DNA from 2 places in the Angustibacter sp. Root456 genome. Region 1 is predicted to be linked to the other one. Evidence: riboswitches for the same ligand, from Rfam matches in the RefSeq annotation. Region 1 holds a riboswitch; the other holds the start of a gene.
The links. Region 1 has a riboswitch for thiamine pyrophosphate ahead of ASD06_RS17645 (ECF transporter S component). Riboswitches for the same ligand answer to the same signal wherever they lie in the genome.

Region 1 (4,186 bases):
TGCTGGCCGGTGCGGACGCCCTCGGTCCGCGCACCACCGTCGTGCACGCCACCGTCGCGCCGCACATGGAGCTGCTCGGCAGCACGGGCACGTCCGTGTGCCTGTGCCCGACCACCGAACGCGACCTCGCCGACGGCATCGGGCCCGCCAAGCTCATGGCCGAGCACGGAAGCCCCCTGTGCCTCGGCAGCGACCAGAACGCCGTGGTCGACCTGCTGGAGGAGGCGCGCGCGCTGGAGATGCATGAGCGGCTGTTCTCGTTGGAACGCGGGGTGTTCACGCCCGCTCAGCTGGTCGAGGCGCTCACCGTGAACGGCCACGCCTCGCTGGGCTGGCCCGAGGCTGGCCGCATCGCAGTCGGGGCTCCGGCCGACCTGGTGGCCGTGCGGCTCGACACCGTACGCACCGCGGGAACCGCTGTGCCGCAAGCCATCTACGGTGCCACGGCGTCCGACGTCCACACGGTGGTGAACGCCGGGCGCACGGTGGTCTCCGACGGACGTCACGTGCTCGGTGACGTCGGCCGCCTGCTGGCCGAGGCCATCGCGCCGTTGTGGGAGGACTGAGATGTCGAGCGTGCTGCTCACGGGCATCAGCGAGCTGGTCACGAACGACGCCAGCCTCGGTGACGGCTCGCCGCTGGGGGTGATCGAGCAGGCCGCCGTGGTGGTCGAGGGCGCCACGGTGGCCTGGGTCGGGCCGCAGCGCCAGGCACCTGACGCCGATCAGCACCTCGACCTCGCCGGCCGCGCCGTCGTCCCGGGCTTCGTCGACTCGCACAGCCACCTCGTCTTCGCCGGTGACCGCTCGCGAGAGTTCGAGGCGCGGATGACCGGCACGCCCTACGACGGCGGCGGCATCGCCACGACCGTCGCCGCCACGCGCGCCGCTCCCGACGAGCTGCTGCTGGCTCGCGCCCGCGCGCTGCAGGCCGAGATGCGCGCCCAGGGCACGACGACCCTCGAGGTCAAGAGCGGCTACGGCCTCACGGTGGCCGACGAGGCGCGCAGCCTGCGCATCGCCCGTGAGATCACCGACGAGACGACGTTCCTCGGCGCCCACGTCGTGCCGGCGGGCGCTGACCGGCGCGCGTACATCGACCTGGTCACTGGCCCGATGCTGGCGGCCTGCGCGCCGCTCGCCCGGTGGGTCGACGTCTTCTGCGAGCCCGCGAGCCCGCACGCCTTCGACGGCGACGAGGCGCGCGTGGTGCTCACCGCCGGCATGGCGGCGGGGCTGCTGCCTCGGGTGCACGGCAACCAGCTCTCGGCGGGGCCCGGCGTCCGGCTCGCCGTCGATCTCGGTGCGGCGAGCGTCGACCACTGCACGCACCTGAGCGCGGCGGACGTCGACGCGCTCGCCGGCGCGAGCCCCGCGCCCGGGCGCGACGGCACGGTGGCGACGCTGTTGCCCGGCGTCGAGTTCTCGACCCGCTCGCCGTACCCGGATGCCCGCGCCCTCGTCGACGCGGGCGTGGTGGTGGCCCTCGCCACCGACTGCAACCCGGGCAGCTGCTACACCTCGTCGATGCCGTTCGTCATCGCGCTCGCGGTGCGCGAGATGGGGCTGTCACCGGCCGAGGCGCTGTGGGCGGCCACGGCCGGGGGTGCCCTGGCGCTGCGGCGTCCGGACGTCGGCCACCTGGGCGTGGGTGCTCGGGCCGACCTCGCGGTGCTGGAGGCGCCGACGTACCGGCACCTGGCCTACCGTCCGGGCGTCCCGCTGGCGCGCGCGCTCGACCTCTAGTCCGCTGCTCCTCGAGGGTCGCGTCCGCTTGTCGAGGGGTGCAACCCTCGACAAGCGGGGTGTCGCCCACTGAACGTGATCAACGGGGAGGGGCGCTCACTGCACCTCGGCCATGTCGGGCGGCAGGTGCCCGGTGGAGTTGCGGTAGTACTCGGCAGCCTTGCGCGTGGCCAGCATGCGCGCCACACCGATCACGGCGCCGCTGAGCACGGCCCACAGCACGGCCTCGTGCCACTCGACGTCGGGGTGCTCGGGGTTGGTGGGAGGGGCCGAGCCCGTCGCCGCCTTCCAGCCCGTGGTGAGCAGGTTGCGTGCGGCGATGCCGGCGACCACCGCGCCGCCGGTACCGAGGATCTTCCACGTCGTTGCACCCATGCCGCCAGCCTGCCCCACCGGACGCCGGGCAGCCACCCGTCGGCGCAGTCGACCGGACGGTCGACCGGACGGTCGACCGGACCGTCACACCGGTGTAGCGTGGGATCACACGACAGGGGAGCGCCACCAGGCGCTGAGAGTGCGGGCAACCGCAGACCCTCGAACCTGATCCGGTTAGCACCGGTGGAGGGAGTCGGGAATCTCGACCGCCGTGTCGGTGCGTCGAGCACGTGCCGCCACGGCGGTACCCCTCCTGCTGCAACGTAGGAGGTTCCACACCATGACGGCACCCGCTGTCACCTCACGTCCGTCGCTGGGCGAGCTCACCCGCTGGCGCACCGTCGACCTCGTCACCGCCGCGATGCTGGGTGTCGCGTTCGGTGTCGCCTACTGGGGCTGGTCGGCGGCGTACACCGTCGTGAGCCCCGCGTTCACCGCCGTCCCGGCGCTCGGGGGTCTGCTGGGCGGCCCGTGGCTGCTGGCCGGCGTCGTCGGTGGGCTCGTCGTCCGGCGTCCCGGCGCCGCCCTGCTCGCCGAGCTCGTGGCCGCCAACGTCGAGTACCTGCTCGGCAACCAGTGGGGCGTCGCGACGCTCGTGTCCGGGCTGCTGCAGGGCCTGGGCGTCGAGATCGTGCTGGCCATCTTCTTGTTCCGCCGGTTCGGCCCGGGCGTGGCTGCGCTCAGCGCCGCGCTCGCGGCAACGCTCGAGACGGCGTACGAGTACTTCACCTACGACTACGCCACGACCTTCGGCGCGGGCGGCACGGTGCTCTACCTGGTGACCTTCATGCTCTCGGGCGTGCTGCTGGCCGGACTGCTCGGCTGGCTGATCGTGCGGGCGCTGACCCGCTCGGGCGCCCTGGCGGCCTTCCCGGCCGGACGCGAGCAGGCCCGCGCCCGCGACGCAGAGCTGCAGCGGAACACCACCTCCGCGCGGTGAGCGGCGCCAGCGTCGACGTCCGCGGTCTCACGTGGCGGCCGTGGGGACGCCGCGACCGCGTGCTCGACCAGATCGATCTGCGGCTCGAGCCCGGCGAGCGCATCGTGCTCGCCGGGCCGAGCGGGGCCGGCAAGTCGACGCTGCTGCGTGCCCTGGCGGGGCGTCTGTCGGCCGACGACGGCGAGCTGGCCGGCGAGGTGCAGGTCGACGGCGTCACCGGCCTGCTGCTGCAGGACCCCAGCGCCGCCGTGGTCGCCGACCGGGTCGGACGCGACACGGCGTTCGGCCCCGAGAACCTCGCACTGTCGCGGGACGACATCTGGGCGCGCGTCGAGGACTCGTTGCGGCGCAGCGCCTTCCCCTACGCCGCCGACCGGCCGACCGCGGCGCTGTCGGGCGGTGAGGGCCAGCGGCTGGCGCTCGCCGGTGCCCTCGCGCTGCGCCCGGGCCTGCTGCTGCTCGACGAGCCGGCAGCGATGCTGGACGCCACCAACGCCGCCCGCGTGCGCGAGGCGGTGCTGGCGGTGGCCGAGCGCAGCGGCTGCACCCTCGTGGTGGTCGAGCACCGCATGGCGCCGTGGCTCGACCACGTCGACCGCCTCGTGGTGCTGGGCTCCGCCGGCGGTGTGGTGGCCGACGGCGCGCCTGCCCGGGTGCTGGCCGACGCCGCCGACCAGCTGCGCGGGGCGGGCCTGTGGGTCGACGACGTGGCCCCCGTGGTCCCGGAGGTCGTCGCCACAGCGCCCGGCGCCTGCCTGCTCAGGGCCCGCGACGTCGTCGCTCGCCCCGGCAGCGGGCGCGGGCGCGGCCCGGCGGCAGGGGTCGGCCCGTTCGACGCGAGCCTCGTCCGCGGTGTGGTCACGACCGTCACCGGACGCAGCGGCGCGGGCAAGTCGACGGCGCTCGGCGTGCTCGCCGGGCTCGCCGCACCGACCTCCGGTGAGCTGCTCGCGGACGCCGAGTGGGCCCCGCGTCGCGAGCGGCGACCGCATCGCTGGCGCTCGCGTGAGCTGGCGGCGCGAGTCGCCTGGCTGCCGCAGGCGCCCGAGCACGCGCTCGTCGCACGCACCGTGCGCGACGAGGTGCTCGCGACGTCCCGGGCGCTGGGGCGTCCGGCCGCCGCGA
Region 2 (4,186 bases), on a different contig from region 1:
CGACCTGTCTGGCCACCTCTTCCCCGGTGACGCCGCTGAGCAGGATCCCGTTGCGGTAGTGGCCGGTGGCGACGAACAGCCCGGGCACCGCCGACCAGCCGACGACCGGCGCGTTGTCGGGAGTCCCTGGGCGCAGCCCGGTCGACACCTCCGCGAGCGCCAGCTCGTCGACGATCGGCAGCACCTCGTGGGCGTCGCGCAGCAGGCCGCGCACCGCGGCGACGACCACCGTGTCGTCGAGGCCCTGGTGCTCGACGGTGGCGCCCACGACGAGCTCGCCGTCGGCGCGGGGCACGAGGTAGACCTCGCGGCCGTGCACGAGCGCCCGCACGGTGTGGGTGAGGGCCGGCGGTCCGTGACGGCCGGGCTGGGGGCGTAGCCGCAGCACGTGGCCCTTCACCGGCACCACGGGTGGCAGGGCGTGCTCGGGCACGCCGTCGACGACACTGCTGCGCGCCCCTGCGGCCAGCACCACGACGTCGGCGCGCACCTCGTCGACTCCCACGGCCACCCCGACCGCCCGCCCCGCGTCGACCTGCAGCCGTGCCGGGCCGCCAGTCAGCATCTCGGCGCCCGCCGCGCGAGCCTGGGCGCGTAGCGCGGCGCGCACGGCGCGGTTGTCGACCGACAGGTCGTCGGCGGCCAGCAGCGCGCCGCCCACCGACGCCGCGAGGAAGGGCTCGCGCTCGCGGGTGTCGCGCCGCGTGAGCTGCTCGGTGCGCAGTCCGAGACCGTCGCGGTAGGTGGTGAGACGAGCCAGCTCCGCGCGGTCGTCGGCGGTGAGCCCGACGCTGAGCGTGCCCTCGTGCCGCACCGGGACGACCTCGCTGCCGCCGAGCTCGTCGACGTACGACGGGTAGGTGGCGACCGCGTGACAGGCCAGTCGCAGCAAGGGCTCCTCGCCGAACGCGGCCTCGGTGACCGGGGCGAGCATGCCCGCCGCCACGTCGCTGGCCGCGGGGCCGCCGTCGTCGACCACCGTCACCTCGGCTCCCTGCTGGGCGAGCCGCCAGGCGCACGACAGGCCGATGACGCCGGCACCGATGACGACGACGTCCACGGCGGTAGCTCCCTTCGCCGGCATGACCCGGAGCAGGTTCGACGGTCGGTGCGGGCGCACCCTCTCAGCCCGTGCGGGCTCCCGTGCTTCGAGGCCGACCCTAGCGCCTGGTTGGATCGGCGCGTGACCCGCACCGAGACCGAACCCAGGCCGCGCACCGCTCGATCGCGTCGACTCGACGCGGCGAGGCTCTACCTGTGCACCGACGCCCGACGCGAGCGCGGCGACCTCGAGCCGTTCCTCGACGCCGTCCTCGGCGCCGGCGTCGACGTCGTGCAGCTGCGCGAGAAGCACCTGGAGGCCGCCGAGGAGCTCGACCTGCTGGCGACCTTCGCGGCGGCCTGCCGGCGCCACGGTGCGTTGCTCGCGGTCAACGACCGCGCCGACCTGGCGGTGACCGCGGGCGCCGACGTCCTGCACGTCGGGCAGCGCGACCTCACGCCGGCGCAGGCGCGCGCGGTGGTCGGGCCGGACGTGATCATCGGTCGCAGCACGCACGACCCTCAGCAGGCCGCGCAGGCCGCCGACGACCACGACGTCGACTACTTCTGCACCGGGCCGGTCTGGACCACGCCCACCAAGCCGGGGCGGGCGGCGACCGGGCTCGACCTGCCGCGAGCCGCGGCGGCCGCCGAGCCGGCGAAGCCGTGGTTCGCCATCGGCGGCATCGACGAGCGGCGGCTGCCGGAGGTGCTGGCGGCGGGCGCGCGGCGGGTCGTCGTCGTCCGCGCTGTGACGCAGGCGGTCGACCCGGCTGCGGCCGTCCGCGCGCTGCGGGCGCACCTGACCCCCTGAGGGTCGCGGTCGCGACCCTCGCTACGGTGGCTGGCAGTGACACGGGGTGCTCCGTCGCGGAGCTGAGATGAGACCCGTCGAACCTGATCTAGCTAGGACTAGCGAAGGGATCGTCACGCGATGACGCGTACTGCCACACCCACCCGACCCGTCAGCGTGCTGGCCGTTGCCGGCAGCGACCCCAGCGGGGGAGCGGGCATCCAAGCCGACCTGAAAACCGTTGCCGCGCATGGCGGTTACGGCATGAGCGCCATCACGGCACTCACCGCGCAGAACACCCAGGGCGTGCGTGCCGTGCACGTTCCCCCGGCGAGCTTCCTGCGCGAGCAGCTCGACGCGCTGTCCGACGACGTGCGCATCGACGCGGTGAAGATCGGCATGCTGGGCACCGCCGAGGTCGTCGACGTGGTGGCCGACTGGCTCGCGCGCCAGGCCCCGCGGTACGTCGTCCTCGACCCCGTGATGGTCTCGCAGTCCGGTCACCGGCTGCTGCCCGCGGACGCCGTCAGCGCGCTGCGCGACCGGCTGCTCGAGTGCGCCGACGTCGTGACGCCCAACCTGCCCGAGCTGGCCGACCTGCTCAGGTGCGCCGAGGCGACGTGCTGGCAGGACGCGCTGACCCAGGGCCGTGAGCTGGCCCGCCGCCACCAGGTGCACGTGCTGGTGAAGGGCGGCCACCTCGGTGGCCCGCTCAGCCCCGACGCCCTCGTGGACGCCGACGGCACGGTGCACGAGCTGCGCGGCCACCGGGTCGCCACGCCGCACACGCACGGCACCGGGTGCACGCTGTCGACCGCGGTGGCGACCCTGCGGCCCAGCCGCCCGAGCTGGTACGAAGCCGTGCGTGACGCCAAGGCGTGGCTGGCCGGCGCGATCGAGGCCGGTGCGGGACTCGAGATCGGGCAGGGCGCCGGGCCGGTCGACCACCTGCACGACACCGTGCCGTCGTCCGGGCGGTCCTTCACGACGCAGGCGTGGGACGCCACCGCCGCGGTGCGCGCCGCGATCGACGACCTGCCGTTCGTGCAGGCGCTGGCCGACGGCACGCTGCCCGAGCCGGTGTTCGCCGAGTACCTGCGCCAGGACGGGCTCTACCTGCAGCAGTACGCCCGGGCCCTGGCGACGCTGGCCGCGCTCGCCCCGGACGCTGACCAGCAGCTGTGGTGGGCGCAGTCGGCCCAGCAGGCCCTCGCCGTCGAGCGCCAGCTGCACGAGTCCTGGGTCGACGTGCCGGACGCCGACCCGGCCCTCGACGTGCCGGCGGCCTCGGCCGCCTGCACCGCCTACACCTCCTACCTGCTCGCCGTGGCCCAGCGCGGCGACTACGCCGAGCTGCTCGCCGCCGTCCTGCCGTGCTTCTGGGTGTACGCCGACGTGGGGGAGCGGCTGCTCGAGCGCACGCGCGACCAGCCCGACCACCCCTACCGGCGCTGGATCGACCAGTACGGCGACACCGCCTTCGCCGCTCGCACGATCGAGGCGCGCGAGATGGCCGACCGGGCGGCGGCGTGCTCGGGCCCGGCCACCCGCGCGCGTATGCTGGAGGCGTTCGGGACGGCCACGCGCTACGAGTGGATGTTCTGGGACGCCCCCTGGCAGGGGGTGCACTGGCCGGTTTGACCCGGCCCCGCGCCCCTGCGGTACCCTGATGAGTCGGTGCGCTCCGCGCGCGCCTCCCTGTGCTCGCCTCTCGTGCGGCTTCGCCGCTGGTGGCGCGCGCCTGGGCCCTTAACGAACGTCGAGAGAAGTGAGCTTCACGTGTACGCGATCGTCCGCGCTGGCGGCCGTCAGGAGAAGGTGTCCGTCGGCGACGTCCTGGTCATCGACAAGGTCGAGGGCAAGGCGGGTGACACCCTCGAGCTGGCGCCCCTGCTGCTCGTCGACGGCGACACCGTGACCAGCGACGCCGCGAAGCTCGCCAAGGTCAAGGTCACCGCCGAGCTCGTCTCCCCGGAGAAGGGCCCCAAGATCACGATCATGAAGTTCAAGAACAAGACCGGTTACCGCAAGCGTCAGGGTCACCGTCAGCACCTCACCCGCGTCAAGGTCACCGGCATCGAGGCCTGAGCCTCCGCTCCGGCTCACTCCCAGGCCCTCCGTCCCCACAAGGCAGGCACTCTCATGGCACACAAGAAGGGCGCGTCGTCCACGCGCAACGGTCGCGACTCCAACGCCCAGCGCCTCGGCGTGAAGCGCTACGGCGGCCAGGTCGTCGGCGCGGGCGAGATCATCGTGCGTCAGCGCGGCACCCACTTCCACCCCGGTGTCGGTGTGGGCCGCGGCGGCGACGACACGCTGTTCGCACTGGTCGAGGGTGCGGTCACCTTCGGC

Region 2: another riboswitch for thiamine pyrophosphate. It lies ahead of thiD (bifunctional hydroxymethylpyrimidine kinase/phosphomethylpyrimidine kinase); the one in region 1 lies ahead of ASD06_RS17645 (ECF transporter S component).

The regions. Positions count from the first base shown of each region.
Region 1 covers NZ_LMER01000020.1:627,035-631,220, forward strand. The annotation lists gene ASD06_RS17630 (formimidoylglutamate deiminase) at 1-566, shown strand, start outside; gene hutI (imidazolonepropionase) at 568-1,746, shown strand; gene ASD06_RS17640 (DUF4235 domain-containing protein) at 1,843-2,121, opposite strand; TPP riboswitch at 2,226-2,330, shown strand; gene ASD06_RS17645 (ECF transporter S component) at 2,402-3,061, shown strand; gene ASD06_RS17650 (ABC transporter ATP-binding protein) at 3,058-4,186, shown strand, end outside.
Region 2 covers NZ_LMER01000003.1:41,839-46,024, forward strand. The annotation lists gene thiO (glycine oxidase ThiO) at 1-1,060, opposite strand, end outside; TPP riboswitch at 1,053-1,155, opposite strand; gene thiE (thiamine phosphate synthase) at 1,184-1,855, shown strand; TPP riboswitch at 1,888-1,983, shown strand; gene thiD (bifunctional hydroxymethylpyrimidine kinase/phosphomethylpyrimidine kinase) at 1,976-3,475, shown strand; gene rplU (50S ribosomal protein L21) at 3,614-3,922, shown strand; gene rpmA (50S ribosomal protein L27) at 3,977-4,186, shown strand, end outside.